Regions from separate parts of the Leifsonia sp. NPDC080035 genome, predicted to be linked through region 1. Evidence: predicted binding sites of a transcription regulator. Region 1 holds the regulator's gene; each other region holds the start of a gene.
What was found. Region 1 encodes LexA, which represses DNA repair genes until DNA is damaged. Its sites were predicted from a motif close to TCGAACANNTGTTCGA; they were not measured.
Positions count from the first base shown of each region.

Region 1 (6,828 bases):
CGGTCGGCCGTCGGCGTCGCTGCATCCCTCGCGGAGCCGGAGCGCCGCGGCGAGGTCCTCGCGGCGATCTTCCTCGTCGCCTACGTCGGCCTCGCGTTGCCGGTGCTGCTCCTCGGTGTCGCGCTCATCCTCTGGCCGCTGGTGCCGGTGCTGGTGGTGTTCGTCGCGGTGATCGCGGTGCTCTCGCTGCTGGCGGGGCTCCGGATGCTGCGCTCGGCCGCCTGACACCCGTCGTCGGGCGCCGCGGGCTGGAGCGGTGCCCCGCTACTCGGCGGCCACGAGCTGCACGCGCAGCGAGTCGACGCGCGTGGCGATGACGTCGTCCGCCGCCCAGCGCTGCGCGAGCCGCGACAGGATGGCGTCCAGCTCGTCCCGGGTCAGCCCGCTCGACAGCACCAGGCGCACGACGAGCTCCTCGCCCCTGAGCCTGCTCGCGGGATCCCCGGCGGCCAGCTCCACGTCCAGCACGCCGAGCTCGGACCCGAGCGACGCGCGGAACGCCGCCAGCACCTCCGGGTCGCGGTCGCTCGGCAGCCACGGGAGGCCCTGGGCGAGCGCCCAGACGGCCGGCCTTCGCAGCACGAACTCCGTCTCGGAGGTCGGGTCGAGCACCAGCAGCTCCGTGCCCTCCGACGCCGCGGCGAGCGCGGCCCGCGGCCCGGCGGCGGGCACCGGACGCGCCTGCGGGTTCCAGGTCTGCATCGCCGTGACGGAGGAGAACACCGGGAGCACGGTGCGGCCGTCGGGGGCCGCGACTGTCACGATCGAGAGTTCCTGGGTCTTGTCGACGGTCAGTCCGGTGTCGCTGACGCCCTCGTCGCCCAGCTCGGCGACCAGAGGGATCAGGAGGCGCGAACCGCGGATGGCGTCGACGACGGCCTCAGGACCGGTCTCGCCGGCGCGGAACGCGGCCAGCGCGCCGAGCAGCGGCAGCGGTGCCGACCCGTCGTCGTCGCCGAACGGGTTGTCGTCGAACTCGCGGCCATCCCAGGGCTGCCCGGCGGAGTCGGCGAGCGACGCCGCGAAACCGGCGAGGCGGCCCGCTCCGGTCTCGGTGGGGACGCCGTGACCGGACGCGGGGGACGCACCACCCGTGTGCCCCGGCCGTTCGTTCGGACCGCGGCCGCCCGCCGAACCGTCCGGACCCGACGGATCGGCAGGATCAGTCGCCGGCGACATCCAGCGCCTCGGGCAGGGTGAACGCGCCGGAGTACAGCGCCTTGCCGACGATCGCACCCTCGAGGCCCAGCGGGACCAGCTCGCGCAGCGCGGCGATGTCGTCCAGGCTCGAGATGCCGCCGGAGGCGACGACCGGACGCTCGGTGCGGTCCATCACCTGGCGCAGCAGGTCGATGTTCGGGCCCTTCAGGGTGCCGTCCTTCGTGACGTCGGTCACCACGTAGCGGGCGCAGCCGGCCTCCTCAAGACGCTCGAGCACCTCCCACAGGTCACCGCCCTCACGGGTCCAGCCGCGGGCGGCGAGCGTCGTGCCGCGCACATCCAGGCCGACGGCGATCGCCTCGCCGTAGCGGCCGATCGCGTTGGCCGCCCACTCCGGGTTCTCCAGCGCGGCGGTGCCGAGGTTCACGCGCGTCGCGCCGATCTCGAGCGCCTGCTCCAGCGACTCGTCGTCGCGGATCCCCCCGGAGAGCTCGATGTTCACGCCCTTGGTCTGGCGGATGACCTTCTTCAGCAGCGCCCGGTTGCTTCCGCGACCGAACGCCGCGTCCAGGTCGACCAGGTGGATCCACTCCGCTCCGGCGTCCGCCCACTCGGCGGCCGCGTCGACGGGGTCGCCGTAGCTGGTCTCGCTGCCGGCCTCGCCCTGGGTCAGGCGCACGGCCTTCCCGTCGGCGACATCGACCGCCGGCAGCAGGACGAGCCGGGGCGTGTTGTTGAATTCGCTCATGTGTTTCCTCGCTCGTGTCCGCGGGGCGGACGGGTGGGGCGTGAGACGGCTACAGGGAGCCGATCCAGTTGCGCAGCAGGCGGAGACCCGCCTGGCCGGACTTCTCCGGGTGGAACTGGGTCGCGGTCAGCGGGCCGTTCTCCACCGCCGCCACGAAGCGCGAGCCGTGCTCGGCCCACGTCACGCGAGGCTTCGGGAAGGGACCGGTCGCCTCCAGCGTCCAGTCCTGCGCCGCGTAGGAGTGCACGAAGTAGAAGCGCTCGTCGCGGATGCCCTCGAACAGCACCGAGTCCTCCGGGGCTTCGACCGTGTTCCAGCCCATGTGCGGCACGACGTCCGCCTTCAGCAGGTCGACCGTGCCCGGCCACTCCCCCAGACCTTCGGTCTCGATGCCGTGCTCGACGCCGCGCTCGAAGAGCACCTGCATCCCGACGCAGATGCCGAGCACCGGGCGACCGCCCGCGAGCCGGCGGTCGATGACCTCGTCGCCATGGGAGGCACGGAGCGCGTCGATCACCGCGGTGAACGCGCCGACGCCCGGCACCAGCAGGCCGTCGGCCTCCTGGGCGCGACGCCGGTTGCCGGTCAGCTCGACGTTCGCTCCGGCCTCCTCCAGCGCCTTGACGGCCGAGTGGACGTTGCCGGTGCCGTAGTCGAAGACGACGACGTCGGGGGCGCTCACAGCGCGCCCTTCGTCGAGGGGATGCCCGAGACCAGCGGGTCCAGCGCCTTCGCCTGCCGGAACGCGCGGGCGAACGCCTTGAACTCCGCCTCGGCGATGTGGTGCGGGTCGCGCCCGCCGACGACGGTGACGTGCGTGGTGATGGCGGCGTTGAAGGAGATCGCCTCGAAGACGTGGCGGACCATCGACCCCGTGAAGTGCCCACCGATCAGGTGCAGCTCGAACCCGGCGGGCTCGCCGCTGTGCACCAGGTAGGGACGGCCGGAGATGTCGACGACGGCCTGCACGAGCGCTTCGTCGAGCGGGACCAGCGCATCCCCGTAGCGGGAGATCCCTGCCTTGTCGCCGAGCGCCTGCCGGATCGCCTGACCGAGCACGATGCCGACGTCCTCGACCGTGTGGTGCACGTCGATGTCGGTGTCCCCGTGCGCACGCACACGCAGGTCGGTGAGCGAGTGCTTCGCGAACGCCGTGAGCAGGTGGTCGTAGAACGGCACCGACGTGGAGATGTCGGAGGAGCCGGTCCCGTCGAGGTCGAGGCTCAGCTCGATGCTCGACTCGCTGGTCTCCCGCTGCAGCGTGGCGGTGCGATTCGTCATGACTGCGAGTTTACTGGGGCCGGGTCGGGCGTCCGCTCCGCGTTCACGGGCACGGGCTCGGGGCGACCGAGCGCGGCGAGGCCCTCGAGGAACGCCGTGGTCTCGGCCTCGGTGCCCGCGGTCACGCGCAGGTGGTTCGGGATGCCGACGTCCCGGATGAGGATGCCGCGCTCCAGGAGCGCCTCGAACACCGCGTGCGGGTCGGCGACGTTCCCGAACAGCACGAAGTTGCTCCCGCTGCGGTGCGGCGTGTAGCCGAGCCGCGCGAGCTCGGAGACCAGGCGGTCGCGCTGGGAGCGGATCTCGCCGACCATCGCCAGCATCTCGTCCGCGTGCGCGAGCGCACCGAGGGCGGCCGCCTGCGTGATGGCCGAGAGGTGGTACGGCAGCCGCACGAGCCGCAGCGCGTCGACGACGGCGGGGTCCGCAGCGAGGTAGCCGACGCGGGCCCCGGCGAACGCGAACGCCTTGCTCATGGTCCGGGAGATCAGCAGCCGCGGACGGCCGGACAGCAGGGTGAGCGCGGACGGCTCGCCCTGCGGCATGAACTCGGCGTACGCCTCGTCCACGATCACGATGCCGCGAGAGGCATCGTAGGCCGCCTCGATCGTGGCGAGGGAGAGCGGCGTGCCCGTCGGATTGTTCGGCGAGCAGAGGATGACGATGTCCGGGTCGTGGCGGGCGATCTCCTCCGCCGCCGTCTCCGGGGACAGCTCGAACTCGGCGTCACGATGGGCGGGGATCCAGCCGGTGCCGGTGCCGGAGGCGAGCAGCGGGTACATCGAGTAGGTCGGGGCGAACCCCAGCAGGCTGCGCCCGGGACCTCCGAAGGCCTGCAGGATGTGCTGCAGCACCTCGTTCGAACCGTTGGCCGCCCAGATGTTCTCGGCGGTGAGGCCGTGACCGAGGTAGCCGGCGAACGCCTCCCGCAGCTCGGTGAACTCCCGGTCCGGGTAGCGGTTGACGCCGCCGACCGCGGCGGCGACCCGCGCGACGATGTCGGCCGCCACGTCCTCGGGCACCGGATGCGTGTTCTCGTTCACGTTCAGCGCGACGGGCACGACCTTCTGCGGTGCACCGTATGGGGTGCGGCCGCGCAGGTCGTCACGAATCGGGAGATCGTCGAGGGAAGTCACCATTCCATGGTAGTCAGCGCCGCCCGGACGTTACGCCGCACGGCGACGCCGCCTGAAAGCCCGCAGCGCAGCTGCAGCACGCTCAGCGCGCGTACTGCACCGGGATGGCGAGGTCCTGGCCCGGAGACACGACGGCCGAGTCGAGTCCGTTCAGGGTGACCAGCTGGGCGATCACGTCGCGCGGGTCGGCATTCGGCGCGATGCGCTCGGCGATGCTCCACAGCGACTCCCCCGAGTCGACCGTGACGTGCTGGAAGGAGACGTGGGTCTGCTCGCCGGAGGCGGCGGCGCCACCACCGTTGAGGGCGAAGACGAAGGCGCCGACGACGATCGGCAGCGCGACGAGCGCGGTGACGACGGCGCGACCGCGGCGGGTGAGACGCAGCCGCACCCGAACGCCGGTAGGCAGTGCAGTGGTGCTCATGGTCGTGACCTCCTCAGGCCTCTTGCGAAGCTGTGTTCCGAATGTATCTTCGAATGTTCGAAACCGCAAGAGCGACGCCGGGGACGAATTCCGCATGAAATCCGAGACACGCTCGAACACATGTTTGTTCTGCCGCTGCATCGTGGATACAGTTTCGATTGTCTGGAGATCAGGTAACCAGGCACCACCGACATTCGGGTCCGCCGGGTGCGGCGACGGTCACGAAGGGACGAGCGTGTCGAACGAGAATCCGGCTCCGAGGGGCACCAGGAGGCGTAAGAACCTCAGCGAGAAGCAGCTCGCCATCCTCGACGTGATCCAGCGCTCCGTCAGCCAGCGCGGCTATCCGCCGAGCATGCGCGAGATCGGCGACGCCGTCGGCCTCTCCTCGCTCTCCTCCGTCACCCACCAGCTGAACCAGCTCGAGCTGAGCGGCTACCTCCGGCGCGACCCGAACCGTCCCCGCGCCCTCGAGATCCTGATCGACCTGCCGTCCGCCGCCGCCCCCGACTTCGAGAACCAGACCCCGGTGGGCGACGCCGCCATGGTCCCGCTCGTCGGCCGGATCGCCGCCGGCGTCCCGATCACCGCTGAGCAGCAGGTGGACGAGGTCTTCCCGCTCCCCCGTCAGCTCGTCGGCAACGGTGAGCTGTTCATGCTCAAGGTGGTCGGCGAGTCGATGATCGACGCGGCCATCTGCGACGGCGACTGGGTCGTCGTCCGCGCGCAGAACACGGCGGAGAACGGCGACATCGTCGCGGCCATGCTCGACGAGGAGGCAACGGTCAAGGTCTTCCGCCAGCGCGACGGCCACACCTGGCTGCTGCCGCGCAACTCGAATTTCGAGCCGATCCTCGGCGACTACTCACAGGTGCTCGGCAAGGTCGTGGCGGTGCTCCGCGCCGTCTGACCCGCCCGCACATTTGCCCCAAATCGTGGCTTCGGCGCGATCTTTCCCACGATTTGGGGCAAATCGCGAGCGGGGCTACGCCCAGCCGAGCTCGCGGAGGCGGTCGTCCGTCAGTCCGAAGTAGTGGCCGATCTCGTGGACGACGGTCACGCGCACCCGCGCGCGCAGCTCTTCGATACTCGAGCAGCTCGCCTCGAGGTTGTTGCGGAACAGCGTGATGCGGTCCGGCAGCTCGCCGAACCCGTAGACGCCGCGCCGCGTCAGCGGGTGCCCGCTGTACAGCCCGAACAGCCTCGGCCGCGCGCCGGGCGGCTGGTCCTGGATGAGGATGGCGACGTTCTCGAGCGGCCGGACCATGTCCTCCGGCAGCGCGTCGAACACCTCGCCCACCAGCGCCTCGAACTCCGCGTCCGTGATCCGCACCATGCGACCATCCTGTCGCACGGCGCGGATCACGGCGCCGATTCAGCGCACAGCGATCAGAGCCGCGCTGCCGCCGACGCCCGGACGCCGCGCGTTGCCTCCACGATGTTCCGCAGCGACGCGACCGTCTCGTCGTAGCCGCGCGTCTTCAGCCCGCAGTCCGGGTTGACCCAGAGCTGGCGTCCCGGGATCGCGCCGAGCGCCGTCTGCAGCAGCTCGGTCACCTCCGCGACAGACGGCACCCGCGGCGAGTGGATGTCGTAGACGCCAGGGCCGATCCCGTGCTCGAAGCCGGAGCGCTGGATGTCGTGCACCACCTCCATGCGGCTGCGCGCCGCCTCGATGCTGGTCACGTCCGCGTCCAGGTTCCGGATCGCGTCGATGACGACGCCGAACTCCGAGTAACAGAGGTGGGTGTGGATCTGCGTGGCGTCCGCCACACCGGAGGTCGCCAGCCGGAACGAGCCGACCGACCACTCCAGGTAGTCCGCCTGGGCCGCGCGCTTCAGCGGCAGCAGCTCTCGCAGTGCCGGCTCGTCCACCTGCACGACGCGGATGCCCGCCGCCTCCAGGTCCGCGATCTCGTCGCGCAGCGCGAGCGCGACCTGCCGCGCGGTCTCGCCGAGCGGCTGGTCGTCGCGCACGAACGACCAGGCGAGGATCGTCACCGGCCCGGTCAGCATCCCCTTGACCGGCTTGGACGTGAGCGACTGCGTGTACGTCGACCAGTCGACCGTGATCGGCT
Region 1 is NZ_CP157390.1:3,977,503-3,984,330, forward strand. It holds gene AAME72_RS19270 (MFS transporter) at 1-225, shown strand, start outside; gene AAME72_RS19275 (SseB family protein) at 265-1,179, opposite strand; gene priA (bifunctional 1-(5-phosphoribosyl)-5-((5-phosphoribosylamino)methylideneamino)imidazole-4-carboxamide isomerase/phosphoribosylanthranilate isomerase PriA) at 1,163-1,909, opposite strand; gene hisH (imidazole glycerol phosphate synthase subunit HisH) at 1,959-2,591, opposite strand; gene hisB (imidazoleglycerol-phosphate dehydratase HisB) at 2,588-3,190, opposite strand; gene AAME72_RS19295 (histidinol-phosphate transaminase) at 3,187-4,329, opposite strand; gene AAME72_RS19300 (LysM peptidoglycan-binding domain-containing protein) at 4,409-4,750, opposite strand; gene lexA (transcriptional repressor LexA) at 4,986-5,660, shown strand; gene AAME72_RS19310 (metallopeptidase family protein) at 5,736-6,086, opposite strand; gene metE (5-methyltetrahydropteroyltriglutamate--homocysteine S-methyltransferase) at 6,140-6,828, opposite strand, start outside.

Region 2 (6,828 bases), 300 kb from region 1:
GCGCCACGGAACCGAAGTGCTTGAGCAGCTCCTTCACCCGCGACGGGCCGAGCCCGGGGATCTCGCCGAGAACGGTCGAGATGTCGCGCTTGCGGCGGGCGCGCTGGTACGTGATCGCGAACCGGTGCGCCTCGTCGCGGATCCGCTGGATGAGGAACAGCGCGTCGCTGTTCCGCGGCAGGATGACCGGGAAGTCCGAGTCGGGCAGCCACACCTCCTCCAGGCGCTTCGCGATGCCGGCGAGCTGGATGCCCGTCACGCCGGACTCGTCCAGCGCGCGCTTCGCCGCGGCGACCTGGGGCTGGCCACCGTCGACGATCAGCAGGTTCGGCGGATACGAGAACTTACGGCGGCGCTTCTCGGCGGCCTCCGCGATCTCCGCATCCACGTCGATGGAGGGGTCGTCGCCGGACTCACCCGCAGCGGGCGTCACCGCGGCGGCATCCGTCGCGGCGTCCACCGGTGCGTCATCGCGCAGATAGGCGAGGCGGCGGGAGATCACCTGGTAGATCGACTCGGTGTCGTCGGTGGACTCCGGGATGCTGAAGCGGCGGTACTGGTCCTTGCGGGGCAGGCCGTCCTCGAACACCACCATCGACGCCACGATGTTCGTCCCGCTCAGGTGCGAGACGTCGTAGCACTCCATCCGGAGCGGCGCGTCGTCCATCCCGAGTGCGTCCTGGATGTCGTTCAGGGCCTTGGAGCGGGCGACGAAGTCCGAGCTGCGGCGGGTCTTGTAGAGCACGAGGGCGTTCTTGGCGTTCATCTCGGCGGTCTGCGCGAGCGCTGCTTTGTCGCCGCGCTGGGCCACCTTCAGCTCGACGCGACCGCTCAGCCGGCCGCGCGTCGCCGTCGGGTCGCTCACCGCTCCCCCGCTGTTCTCGTGCCTGCGGGCAGTCAGCCACTGCTCGAGCTCCGCGGCGTCCTCGGGCAGCTCCGGCACGATGATCTCGCGCGGCGGCACGTCGACGCCCTCGTACGCGTTCTGCATCACGGTCTCGATGAGCTCGCCGAGGTCCATGTCGAGCTCCTTGTCGACGACCCAGCTGCGCACACCGCGGATGCGGCCGCCGCGCACGATGAACTGCTGCACGGCGGCGGCCAGCTCGTCGTGGGCGATCCCGAACGCGTCGAGGTCCACGTTCTCCTGCAGCACGACGGCACTCTTGCCCATCGCGGCCTCGAGCGCCTGGATGGCATCCCGGTGCCGCGCGGCCGCCTCGTAGTCCATCGTGCTCGCGGCCTGCTTCATCTGCTCGGTCAGGGCGCGGATGTACTTGGTGTCGTTACCCGCCATGAACGAGACGAAGTCCTCGGCGAGCTCGCGGTGCTCCTCGGGGGTCACCCGCCCGACGCACGGGGCCGCGCACTTGCCGATGTCGCCGAGCAGGCAGGGGCGGCCGGTGAGCTCGGCGCGCCGGTACACGCCGTCCGAGCAGCTGCGCACCGGGAACGCCTTCAGCATCAGGTCGACCGTGTCCCGGATGGCCCAGACCTTCGTGTACGGGCCGAAGTAGCGCGCGTCCTTGATGTTGCGGTTGCGCGTCACCATCACTCGCGGGATGCGGTCGCCGAGGGTCACCGCCAGGTACGGGTACGACTTGTCGTCCCGGAACTGCACGTTGAACGGCGGGTTGAACTCCTTGATCCAGGTGTACTCGAGCTGGAGCGCCTCGAACTCGCTGCCGACGACCGTCCACTCGACGCTCGCGGCGGTGGTGACCATCCGGCGGGTGCGCTCGTGCAGGCTCCGCAGCGGCTGGAAGTAGTTGCTGAGCCGCGCCCGCAGGTTCTTGGCCTTGCCGACGTAGAGCACGCGCCGGTTCTTGTCACGGAACCGGTAGACGCCGGGCTGGGTCGGGATCTCGCCGGCCTTCGGCCGGTAGCTGACGGTGTCTGCCACCCTGCGATCCTAAGCGGCGCCGCGCGCGGCGGCCTCGCCCTGCAGGATCTCCTTGAGGAAGAAGCCCGTGTGGCTTCCCTCCGCGTCCGCGACCTGCTCCGGCGTGCCGGTCGCGATGACCGTTCCGCCGCCCGCTCCGCCCTCAGGACCCATGTCGATGATCCAGTCGGCCGACTTGATGACGTCGAGGTTGTGCTCGATGACGATGACCGTGTTGCCCTTGTCGAGCAGGCCGTTCAGCACGAGCAGCAGCTTGCGGACGTCCTCGAAGTGCAGACCGGTGGTCGGCTCGTCGAGCACGTACACGCTGCGGCCGTTGGAGCGGCGCTGCAGCTCCGTCGCCAGCTTGACGCGCTGCGCCTCGCCGCCGGAGAGCGTGGTGGCGCTCTGCCCGAGACGCACGTAGCCGAGGCCGACGTCGACGAGGGTCTGCAGGTAGCGGTGGATGGCCGAGATCGGCTTGAAGAACTCGGCCGCCTCGCTGATCGGCATGTCGAGCACCTCGGCGATGTTCTTGCCCTTGTAGTGCACGGTCAGGGTGTCGCGGTTGTACCGCGCTCCCCCGCAGACCTCGCACGCGACGTAGACGTCGGGCAGGAAGTTCATCTCGATCTTGATCGTGCCGTCGCCCGAGCACGCCTCGCAACGACCGCCCTTGACGTTGAAGCTGAACCGGCCGGGCAGGTAGCCGCGGGCCTTCGCCTCCGGCGTCTCGGCGAACAGGTTGCGGATGCGGTCGAAGACGCCCGTGTACGTCGCCGGGTTCGAGCGCGGCGTGCGACCGATCGGCGCCTGGTCGACGTGCACGACCTTGTCCAGGTTCTCCAGGCCCGTCACCGTGCGGTGCTTGCCGGGGAGCTTGCGGGCGCCGTTGAGCTTGTTGGCGAGCACCCGGTACAGGATGTCGTTGACCAGCGACGACTTGCCGGAGCCGGACACGCCGGTCACCGCCACGAAGGCGCCGAGCGGGAAGTCGACCGTGACCTTCTTCAGGTTGTTGGCCTCCGCATCCACCACCTTGAGCACGCGCTTCTTGTCGATCTTGCGGCGCTTCGGCGGCACCGCGATCTCGCGCCGTCCGGCCAGGTAGTCGCCGGTGAGCGAGTCGGTGTTCGCGAGCAGCTCGTCGTACGACCCGGAGTGCACGACGTGGCCGCCGTTCACACCGGCGCCCGGGCCGATGTCGACGATCCAGTCGGCGGTGCGGATGGTGTCCTCGTCGTGCTCGACCACGATCAGCGTGTTGCCGAGGTCGCGCAGCGCGACGAGGGTGTCGATCAGGCGGCGGTTGTCGCGCTGGTGCAGGCCGATGCTGGGCTCGTCGAGCACGTACAGCACGCCGGTCAGACCCGAGCCGATCTGCGTCGCCAGCCGGATGCGCTGCGCTTCGCCACCGGACAGGGTGGCGGCGGCACGGGCGAGGTCGAGGTAGCTCAGCCCCACCTGGATGAGGAAGTCGAGGCGGATCTTGATCTCGCGCAGCACCTGCGCGCCGATCTTCTGCTCGCGCTCGGTGAGGTGCAGCTTCTCCATGAACGCGCGGGCGTCGCTCAGGCTGAGCAGCGAGGCGTCGGCGATGGACGTGCCGTGGATGAGCACCGACAGCACCTCGGGCTTGAGGCGCTTGCCGTTGCAGACCGGGCACGGCACCTCGCGCAGGTACTCCGCCCAGCGGGCGCGCTGCGTGTCCGTCTCCGCCTGCAGGTACTGGCGCTCGATGTACGGGACGACGCCCTCGAATCCGGAGGTGTACGACATCTCGCGGCCGTAGCGGTTCTTCCAGCGCACCTTGACCTCGAAGTTGTCGCCGTGCAGCACCGCGTCCTGCACGTTCTGCGGCAGCTTCTTCCACGGCGTCTTGAGCGAGAACTTCAGGTCGCGCGCCAGGCCGTCGAGCAGCTTCTCGTAGTAGTTGAAGAGGCCCTTGCCCTGCGTCGTCCAGGGCACGATGACGCCCTCGGCGATGCTCAGCTCGTCGTCGCCGAGCAGCAGGTCGTCGTCCACCGACATCCGGGTGCCGAGGCCGGAGCACTCCGGGCACGCGCCGAACGGGGCGTTGAACGAGAACGTGCGCGGCTCGATCTCGGTGAGCTGGATCGGGTGGCCGTTCGGGCAGGACAGCTTCTCGCTGAACGACTGCCACGCGGCGGCGCCCTCGCGGTCCACGTAGTTGACCTGGACGAGGCCGTCCGTCAGCCGCAGCGCCGTCTCCAGCGAGTCGGTGAGCCGGCCGAGGATGTCCGGGCCGGCGACGAGCCGGTCGACGACGACCGAGATGTCGTGCTTGTACTGCTTCTTCAGCGTGGGCGGGTCGCTCAGCTGGATCTGCTCGCCGTCGACGAGCGCGCGCGAGTAGCCGCTCGCCGCGAGCTCCTTGAAGAGGTCGACGAACTCGCCCTTCTTCTGCGAGACCACCGGGCTGACCACCATGTAGCGGGTGCCCGCCTCCAGCTCCATCAGCTGGTCGGCGATCTGCTGGACGGTCTGGCGCTGGATCTTCTCACCGCAGACCGGGCAGTGCGGGACGCCGATGCGCGCCCAGAGCAGACGCATGTAGTCGTAGATCTCGGTGATGGTGCCGACCGTCGACCGCGGGTTGCGGTTCGTCGACTTCTGGTCGATGGAGACCGCCGGGCTCAGGCCCTCGATGAAGTCGACGTCCGGGCGGTCCACCTGGCCGAGGAACTGCCGCGCGTACGCCGAGAGCGACTCCACGTAGCGGCGCTGGCCCTCGGCGAAGATGGTGTCGAACGCCAGCGACGACTTGCCGGAGCCTGAGAGTCCGGTGAAGACCACGAGCGAGTCGCGCGGGATCTCCAGGTCGACGTTGTGGAGGTTGTGGACGCGCGCCCCGCGCACGCTGAGATGCGATCCCACGACCTTGCCCATGTTCCCCTGACGATTGCTGCTCACTCGTTCCATTCTCCGCTATTTCTCCGCCGCGCCCAGAAGTGTTCGCCCACCGCGCACCCGTTCCGGAGCACGCGTCGACTCGAAGCTTTGTTCGAGTCTAGCGTGTCGTGGGCAGCATGAGGCCTGCACGCGTGAGCATACGACCGGCCACCGACATTCCCCTGAGTCAGTCGTCGCGTCGAACCAGAAGCACCGCGGAGAGCACCGCGACCAGGGCCGCGATCGCGACCCCGGAGACGATCGCCAGCCACGGCGCCAGCGGCGGCCGGGCGATCGACAGCAGCACGACCGCCAGCAGCTGGACGGGCACCTGGATGGCGATCAGCCGCCGCAGCGACGGCAGCAGCACGGCCGGCTGCAGACGCGCCAGCGGCGGGACGACGAGCGTCCACGATGCGAGGACGTGCAGCACGTGCACCGCCGCGATGACGGCGAGCAGCCGCGGCGTCACGCTGCCGGGCTCCAGGAGTGTCGAGAACGCCAGCACAGCGATCAGCACCCAGGCGACGCGCCAGCGCGGCACCGCGACGGCGAGGGCGGTAAGTGCCACGGCGATCGCGGGCCACGGCCCGCTCGGCGGGGTCGTCACCGCGATCGGGATCGCGACGAGACCGAACGCCACCCGCAACGACCAGGCGGGGACCGTGCGACCAAGCTCGGGGGCGTCGGTGCGCTCGCGCATCCCCCCGTCCATCGCGCTCATCGCCGCCTCGCCGGGGCGCTCAGCCGCCGCAGCACCGCATCCCTGTCCTGCGCCGCCCACACCAGGACGTCGGCGCCGGACGCGCGGAGCCGGTCCAGGCGCAGACCGCGCTCCAGGTCCACGAACCGCAGCGCGAGCAGCTCCCGCGACGGCAGGTCCTCCGCGCGACGGCCGGGCAGCACGTCCACCGCGACGACCCGGTGCCCCGCCGCCCGCCAGGTGAGCGCGAGCCGTGTCGCCTGATCGTCGAGGAACGTCGACAGCACGAACACGATGGCGCCCTGAGCCAACCGCGGCGCCCGTGCCCGCTCGGTCGCCGATCCGTGCGCGCTGGTCAGCTCGACCGCCCGGAGCACCCGGTGCAGGTGCCGCGCGCCCGCCCGCGGCGGCAGAGCCCGGCCCGCGTCCGACAGGTCGTCGAAGCCGACCCGGTCGGCCTGTGCCGCGTAGGCGCGGGCGAGCGACACCGCGGCCTCGCGGGCAAGATCGAGCGAGGTGAGGCCCGGCCGCGGATACGGAGCAGCCCAGTCCGCGACGGCGCCGGGGACGTCGTCCCGCGCGTCGAGCACGAGCTGCACCGCGACGTCGGAGGTCGCCGTCGTGCGCCGCGCGTACAGCTCGCCGGGCCGCTGACCGCGCCGGGCGGTGGCCTTCCAATCGATCCGCCGCAGCCGGTCCCCGGGCCGGAACCGGTCGACGTCGCGGAACTCGCCGCCATCCCCCGGCCGCGCGGACGTGTGTGCGCCGGTCAGGCCGAGCAGCCGGTGCGGCAGCGGAGTGGAGCGCAGCGCGACCGCGCGCGGCCGGACCACGCGCTCGGTCACGGCGGGGACGCTCGGCTCGCCCGTCCACGCGGCGTCCGGACCGATCGCCCGTGCCGCCAGCGACAGGATGCGCTGCGGACCGGAATGCGACACCGCTACGCGGAAACGCAGCCGGGAGGCCGCGTACGGGGTCAGCACTGCGTCCTCCGGGGCCCGGTCGGCGCGCGAGACCCGCACGTGCACGGCGTCGGGGCCGCCGGCGGCCGAAGCCGTGGCTTCCACGGCGACCCGCCCGTCCGGGTCGTCGCCGGCGATCGTCGCCGACGCCGTCGCCGTCGCACCGGCCGGCCGCGATCCCCAGCCCCAGAGCGCAGCGATCAGCAGCGGGGCGGCGACCAGCACCAGCTCGATGCGGGACATCACGAACGCACCGACCAGGCAGACGCCGGCCACGATCGCCACCGCGGTCACGCCCGGGCTGAGCGACCAGGCCGAGCCTCCCGAGGGCTTCGTCTCGCCGGGTTCGCGTTCGGTCATCCCTGAGC
Region 2 is NZ_CP157390.1:3,674,378-3,681,205, forward strand. It holds gene uvrC (excinuclease ABC subunit UvrC) at 1-1,903, opposite strand, end outside; gene uvrA (excinuclease ABC subunit UvrA) at 1,913-4,792, opposite strand; gene AAME72_RS17850 (hypothetical protein) at 4,983-5,519, opposite strand; gene AAME72_RS17855 (DUF58 domain-containing protein) at 5,516-6,820, opposite strand; gene AAME72_RS17860 (MoxR family ATPase) at 6,817-6,828, opposite strand, start outside.
Region 2: the regulator LexA is predicted to act here: its motif matches at 4,896-4,911, upstream of uvrA (excinuclease ABC subunit UvrA).

Region 3 (6,828 bases), 1.6 Mb from region 1:
TGTGAAGGGTTGTCTCGACGTCGAGACAGTTTTCGCCGCGGGAGAAGGGCCGACCGGCGTGGCACCGTAGGATTGACGGGTGAGCAATTCTCCCATCGACGTCGTCCTGATCGGCGGCGGCATCATGAGCGCGACGCTGGGGGCCCTGATCCAGCGCGTGCAGCCCGACTGGAGCATCCGCATCTACGAGTCCCTCGGCGAGGTCGCCCAGGAGAGCTCGAACCCGTGGAACAACGCCGGAACCGGTCATGCCGCCCTCTGCGAGCTGAACTACATGCCCGAGGCGCCGGACGGGTCGGTGGACCCGGCCAAGGCGATCAGCATCAACGAGCAGTTCCAGCTGAGCCGCCAGTTCTGGGCGAGCCTGGTCGCCGCCGGCGACCTCCCGGCGCCGAACACCTTCATCAACTCGACGCCGCACATGACGTTCGTGCGCGGCCGGGACAACGTCCGCTACCTGCGCCGCCGCTACGAGGCGCTCAAGGACCAGCCGCTGTTCGCCGGGATGGAGTACTCCGAGGACCCGGCCACGATCGGCGAGTGGACGCCGCTGCTCACCAAGAAGCGCAACGCCAAGCAGCGCATCGCCGCGACCCGCCAACTGGAGGGGACGGACGTGGACTTCGGCGCGCTCACCCGCGCACTGGTCGACAACCTCGTCGCGAACGGCGCGGAGCTCGCGCTGAACCACCGCGTCCGCAGCATCAAGCGCACGAAGGACGGCCTCTGGCGCATCAAGGTCCGGCACGAGGTCGGCCACACCCCGCATGAGGCGGTGGCGCGGTTCGTGTTCGTCGGTGCAGGCGGCGGCGCGCTGCACCTGCTGCAGAAGTCGGGCATCCCCGAGATCAAGGGCTTCGGCGGCTTCCCGATCTCCGGCCAGTTCCTGCGCACGCAGAACCCGAAGATCGTCGCCCAGCACCAGGCCAAGGTGTACGGCAAGGCCGCGGTCGGCGCTCCGCCGATGTCGGTCCCGCACCTCGACACCCGCGTCGTGGACGGTGAGACGTCCCTGCTGTTCGGCCCGTACGCCGGCTTCAGCCCCAAGTTCCTGAAGACCGGTACCTGGTGGGACCTCCCCGGTTCCGTCCGTGCCGGCAACATCGGCCCGATGCTCGCCGTCGCCCGCGACAACATGGACCTGATGAAGTACCTGATCGGCGAGGTGTTCGCCAGCCGCGCCACGAAGATGAAGGCGCTGCGCGAGTTCATGCCCACCGCCAAGCAGGAGGACTGGGAGCTCATCACCGCCGGCCAGCGCGTGCAGGTGATGAAGAAGGACGCCAAGAAGGGCGGCGTGCTCCAGTTCGGCACCGAGGTGGTCGCGGCGGAGGACGGCAGCATCGCCGGTCTGCTCGGCGCCTCGCCGGGCGCATCCACCGCCGTCCCGATCATGATCGACCTCCTGAAGCGCTGCTTCCCCGAGCACTACGACGGCTGGCTGCCGACCATCACGCAGCTCATCCCGACCGTCGGGACGACGCTGAACGACCGGCCGTCGGAGGCGAAGAAGGTGCTGAAGCGCACGGCGGAGGTGCTGAACCTCACGCAGTAGCGGCTGGACAACGGCGCGGTCGGCCTGTTATGGTCGTCAGCGCTATGAAGTGAGAACCTCCTCTCGTCCCGCGCCCGAGGCGCCGTCGATGGAGTGAGCGACCCTTCAGGTCACCGCGCGTGTGCGCTTCCGCGCCTACTCCACACGGGGATCGCCCGGCGGGAACCGGCTCCACCAGGAGCGCCCGAAAGGCGGTTTTCCCATGCCAACGCTCACACTCACTCCACTGCGCGCCGACGGCGTCTCGCACGGCTACGGCGACCGGCGCGTCCTCACCGACGTCTCGCTGACCGTCGCGCCCGGCGCGCGGACGGGTCTCATCGGCGAGAACGGGGTCGGCAAGTCCACGCTCCTGCGGGTGCTCGCCGGCGCCGAGATCCCGGATGCCGGCGTCATCAGCAGGCCGGCGCGCGTCGGCTTCCTCTGGCAGGAGGTTCGCTTCCGCCCCGAGGAGACGCTCGGGACCCTGATCGAGGACGCGCTCTCCGAGGTCCGCGACATCGAGCGCGAGCTCGAGGCGGCGGCGGCCGCGCTCGTCGGAGACGATCCGGCTGCGGCCGCTCGCTACGACGCGGCCCTGGCCGCGGCGGAACGCGCCGAGATCTGGAGCATCGACGCCCGGCGCGACGAGCTCCTCGACGGCCTCGGCGTCGGCGGCATCCCGCTGGCCCGGCGCGTCGGCGAGGTCTCCGGCGGTCAGCGCAGCCGGTTCGCGCTGGCGGCGCTGCTGCTCGGGCGACCGGACGCGCTGCTCCTCGACGAGCCGACGAACCACCTGGACGACGCGGCAGCGGCGTTCCTGGAACGTCAGCTCGTCGGCTGGTCGGGGCCGGTGCTGTTCGCCAGTCACGACCGGGCCTTCCTGGACGCGGTCGCGACTGGTCTGCTCGACCTTGACCCCGCCCGCACGGGGACCACCGTGTTCGGAGGCGGCTACAGCGACTACCTGGAGGCGAAGGCCGCCGAGCGCGCCCGCTGGGAGAAGCAGTACTCCGACGAGCAGGAGGAGCTGAACGCGCTGGAGCACGCGGTGGACGTCACCGCGCGGTCGATCGCGTGGTCGGGCAAGGTGCGCGACAACGACAAGTTCACGAAGTCGTACAAGGGCAACACGCTCGACCGGCAGATCAGCCGCCGGATCAAGAACGCCTCCGGCCGGCTGGACGACCTGCGCGAGAACCAGGTGCGCAAGCCGCCCGCGCCGCTGTCCTTCTCCGGCATCCCCTCGGGCTTCCAGGCCCTCGGGGAGGACGCGGGCGCGCTACTGACCGCGGAGGACGTCCGGGTCCCCGGCCGGTTGGAGGTCGCCGAGTTCGCGGTCGGGCCGGACTCGCGCATCCTCGTGACCGGGTCGAACGGCGCGGGCAAGTCGACGCTGCTCGGCGTGCTGGCAGGGCGCATCGAACCCGTCGCCGGCGCGCTGCAGCGGCGTCGCGGGCTCCGCACCGCCCTGCTGGAGCAGGACGTGCGCTTCCCGGATCCCTCGCTCTCGCCGCGCCTCGTCTACGAGGCCGCACTGGGGGAGCGGCGGGCGGAGGCGGTGCCGCTGCGTGGGCTCGGTCTGATCGCGCTGCGCGACCTGGACCGTCCGGTCGGGGCCCTTTCGGTCGGCCAGCAGCGCCGGCTCGCGCTCGCGCTGATCCTGGCGCGGCCGCCGCACCTGTTCCTGCTCGACGAGCCGACGAACCACCTCTCCCTCACGCTCGCGACCGAGCTGGAGGAGGCGCTCGGCGGCTACCCGGGCGCCGTGGTGGTCGCCAGCCACGACCGCTGGCTGCGCTCCCGGTGGACGGGCGCCGAGGTCGCGCTGACCCCCGTGGGGTCGTAAGAGTCGGCCGTCAGAGACGCGACACGCCGCGGCTGCACGCGCGACGCGGCGTGTCGCGTCCTCTGTCGGTGCCTCCGCGGGTGCCGCAGGTCCGCTCAGAACAGGGTCGGCTGCACCCCGAGCGTGACGAGGGCCGCGGCGTCGGGGACCTCGGCGTCCGCGGCCGCCTGGGCGATGGTGCGGCGCTCGCCATCGGTGTCGCGCAGCATCCCGAGCGCCGAGGAGCGGACGCCGCCGGTGAGCGGGTCTTCCTGGCCGCGTTCGAGGCCGTGCGCGCGGATGAGCGGCTTGATGCGAGCCGCGAGCCAGCTGCGGTACTCCTTCGGCGCGTAGGTGCCGCGGCCGTACATGCTGCGGTACTTCGGCAGCAGCTCCGGATGCTCGCGCCCGAGCCACAGGTAGTACCACTCCTTGACACCGGGCTTCAGGTGCAGGGCCGTGTAGAGCACGCTGGTGGCACCGGCCGCCTTGGCCTGGCGCAGGGCGTCGTCGAGGTGGGCGCGGGTGTCGGTGAGGTAGGGGAGGATCGGCATCAGGAACACCGCGCAGTCGAGACCGTGCTCGCGCACCGCCGTCACCGTCGCCAGGCGCGCCTTGGTGCTCGGCGTGCCCGGTTCGACGGTCTGCTGGAGCTCATCGTCGTAGACCGCGATCGACATGGCGAGGTCCACCGGGACGTACCGAGCGGCGTCGGCCAGTCGGTCGAGGTCGCGGCGGAGCAGCGAGCCCTTGGTCAGGATGCTGAACGGCGTGCCCGATTCCGCGAGTGCGTCGATGATCCCCGGCATCAGGGCGTACCGGCCCTCCGCGCGCTGATAGGGGTCGGTGTTGGTGCCGAGCGCGACCGGGTGATGGCCCCAGCTCGGCTTGGCCAGTTCGCGACGCAGCACCTCGGCGACGTTGACCTTGACGATGATCTCCTGGTCGAAGTCCGTGCCCTGGTCGAGGTCGAGGTAGCTGTGCGTCGGCCGCGCGAAGCAGTAGACGCACGCGTGGGAGCATCCACGGTACGGGTTGATCGTCCAGCCGAACGGCATCGGACCGCCTCCGCCGGGGATGCGGTTCAGTGCCGATTTCGCCAGCACCTCGTGGAAGGTGATGTTCGCGAACTCGGGCGTGCGCACCGACCGGACGAGGTTGTTCAGCCGGGCGAGCCCGGGCAGCGTGGACGGCGCCTCCGACGTCAGTTCCTGCCCGCTCCATCTCATGGACCCATTCGAACATATGTTCGAACGCAGATCAAGTGCGACGCCCCGCTGCGAGGGGTACAGATTCGCGGCATGTCCGGGGTACACACCCCGGGCAATCGCTGCCATAATCCCCTCTGGGACCGTTGCCACGCGGATCCCGCCGGGTCCTCCGGCCCCCCGACCTCTCGCGCCGAAGGGAGACGCGTGTCCCTCGGACTCCCCAGTCACCTCTCGCGCGCCGCCAACTCGCGGGCACTCGCGACGGCCGCGCGCTGGGCCGGTCTCGTCTGCCTCGGCGCAGCGGTGGTGAACGTCGGCGTCTCCAGTGTCGGCACCCGGAACGCGGTGAGCTGGTGGGTCACCCTCCTCGTGCTCGCCCCCATGACGATCCTGCTGATCCTGCTGGCGAAGGGGCGCACCGTCGGGCTGACGGTCGCCTATCTGCTCGTCGGCGCGGTGTGCACCTACTTCTACGTCGTCGCGCTGTTCGCGGGCAACCCCGCCTACCCGGACACCAACCTTTTCGTCGTCGCACTGCCCGTCGTCGCGATGACGCTCGTCGGCGGCACCGGCACCGGCGCGCTCGCGGGCATCCTGTGGGCGACGCTCGGGTTCGCGCTGGCCGAGGCCGCCGTCCTGCTCGGGGCCGCGACCGCGGGACGCCCGTTCCGGCCCGACGCGATCTCCCTCGGCGCGTACCTGCTCCTGGTGGGGATCCTCGCCTTCGACGGGCTGACCAGGGGGTCGCGGGCGCGGAGCCAGTCGGCCATCCACCGTGCGGTGCGGGATGCTCGGCTCGTCGACCTGCGCAGGGAGCTGCTCGCCGGCTCTGTCGCCGACGTCCACGACACCGTCCTGAGCGAGCTGCTCGCGGTCGCGGCCACTCCGGCGGGCGACCTGCCGACGCGGCTCGCGGCCCGCATCGACGCCGACCTGAAGCGTCTCGGCGCCCTCCCCGGCGCGGACGGCGACGAGCCGGCCGCCGAGGCGGACCCCTGGTACGGGAGCGAACTGCGCAGGGCGATCGAGGACGCGAGGGACGAGGGCCTCGCTGTCGAGGTGTCCGGCGACCGCGACGCCGTCGCACGCCTCGGGGACGACGCCCTCCGGGCGCTCGGCCTCGCGGTGCGGCAGTGCCTGGTCAACGTGCTCCGGCACTCCGGGAGCGCCGCGGCCGAGGTTGCGTTCTCCGCCGACGCCGGGGCGGTCTCCGTGATGGTCGTCGACTCCGGCGCGGGATTCGCTCCTACCGCTGCGGGATCCGACCGTCTGGGCCTTCGCCAGTCGGTGCACGAGCGGATCTCCCGCGTCGGCGGGTCGGTGACCATCTACTCCAGCGAGCAGGTCGGCACGACGGTCATCCTGACCGTGCCGGTCGAGGAGGCGGCGGCGTGAGCCGGGTGGTCGCCGACACGATCGTGCGGGTGCGCTCCCTGCCGACCGAGCGGACGCCGCAGCGCCTCGATCCGCTCGGCGTCCAGTCGGCGTGGCTGCTCGTCCCGCTGATCGGCCTCGTCGCCGTCGGCTACGCCATCGCGTCCACGGTCTGGCATCGCGATCAGTTGCGCAGCCCGCTGCTGGCGGTCGTCGCGATCGCCCTGCTCGTGCTCGTCACCGTCGTCGCGATCATCCGGACCCATCCCGGACTCGCGCCGATCGGGAGGTGGTCCCACCTCGCCATCGTCGGCTTCGCGCTCGCGGCCGCGTGCCTGTTCGATTCGGCGGTGTGGGGCAGGAACGAGCGCATCCAGGACGACTGGGGGCAGGTCGCGGTCGCGCTGTTCCTGATCGCCATGCCGCTCTACCGGCCCATCGCGGAAGTGCTCGTCGTCGCGGTGATCGGCGCGATCGTGCTCGGGACCCTCGCCGCCTTGCAGGCGTCGTCCCTCGCGATCGCCACCAGCCCGATCGTCTATGCCACGGTCGCCGCGACGCCGGTGCTCGCGCTCGCGTGCGGGGGAGCAGGCTACGCGTGGACCATGACGGGCGAGACGCTGCGCTGGCGGGAGCAGGCGCGCAGCGGGCAGGCCAGGCTGGATGGGGAGCTGCGGCAGGCGGCGGAGCGGATGATCGCGCAGGAACGCGCGACCGCACTGAACGCGGAGGCGGCCCCCTTCCTCTCGGAACTGCTCGCCACCGGCCGCATCGGGGAGGCGGATCGCGCCACGGCGTTGCGCATCGCCGGTGAGCTCCGCCGCTCCGCCGTCGCATCCGTCGAACGGACCTGGCTGTCGGAGACGCTGGCGCTCGCCCTG
Region 3 is NZ_CP157390.1:2,367,973-2,374,800, forward strand. It holds gene AAME72_RS11570 (hypothetical protein) at 1-5, shown strand, start outside; gene AAME72_RS11575 (malate:quinone oxidoreductase) at 80-1,555, shown strand; gene AAME72_RS11580 (ABC-F family ATP-binding cassette domain-containing protein) at 1,758-3,383, shown strand; gene AAME72_RS11585 (Rv2578c family radical SAM protein) at 3,479-4,591, opposite strand; gene AAME72_RS11590 (ATP-binding protein) at 4,778-5,968, shown strand; gene AAME72_RS11595 (hypothetical protein) at 5,965-6,828, shown strand, end outside.
Region 3: the regulator LexA is predicted to act here: its motif matches at 4,600-4,615, upstream of AAME72_RS11585 (Rv2578c family radical SAM protein).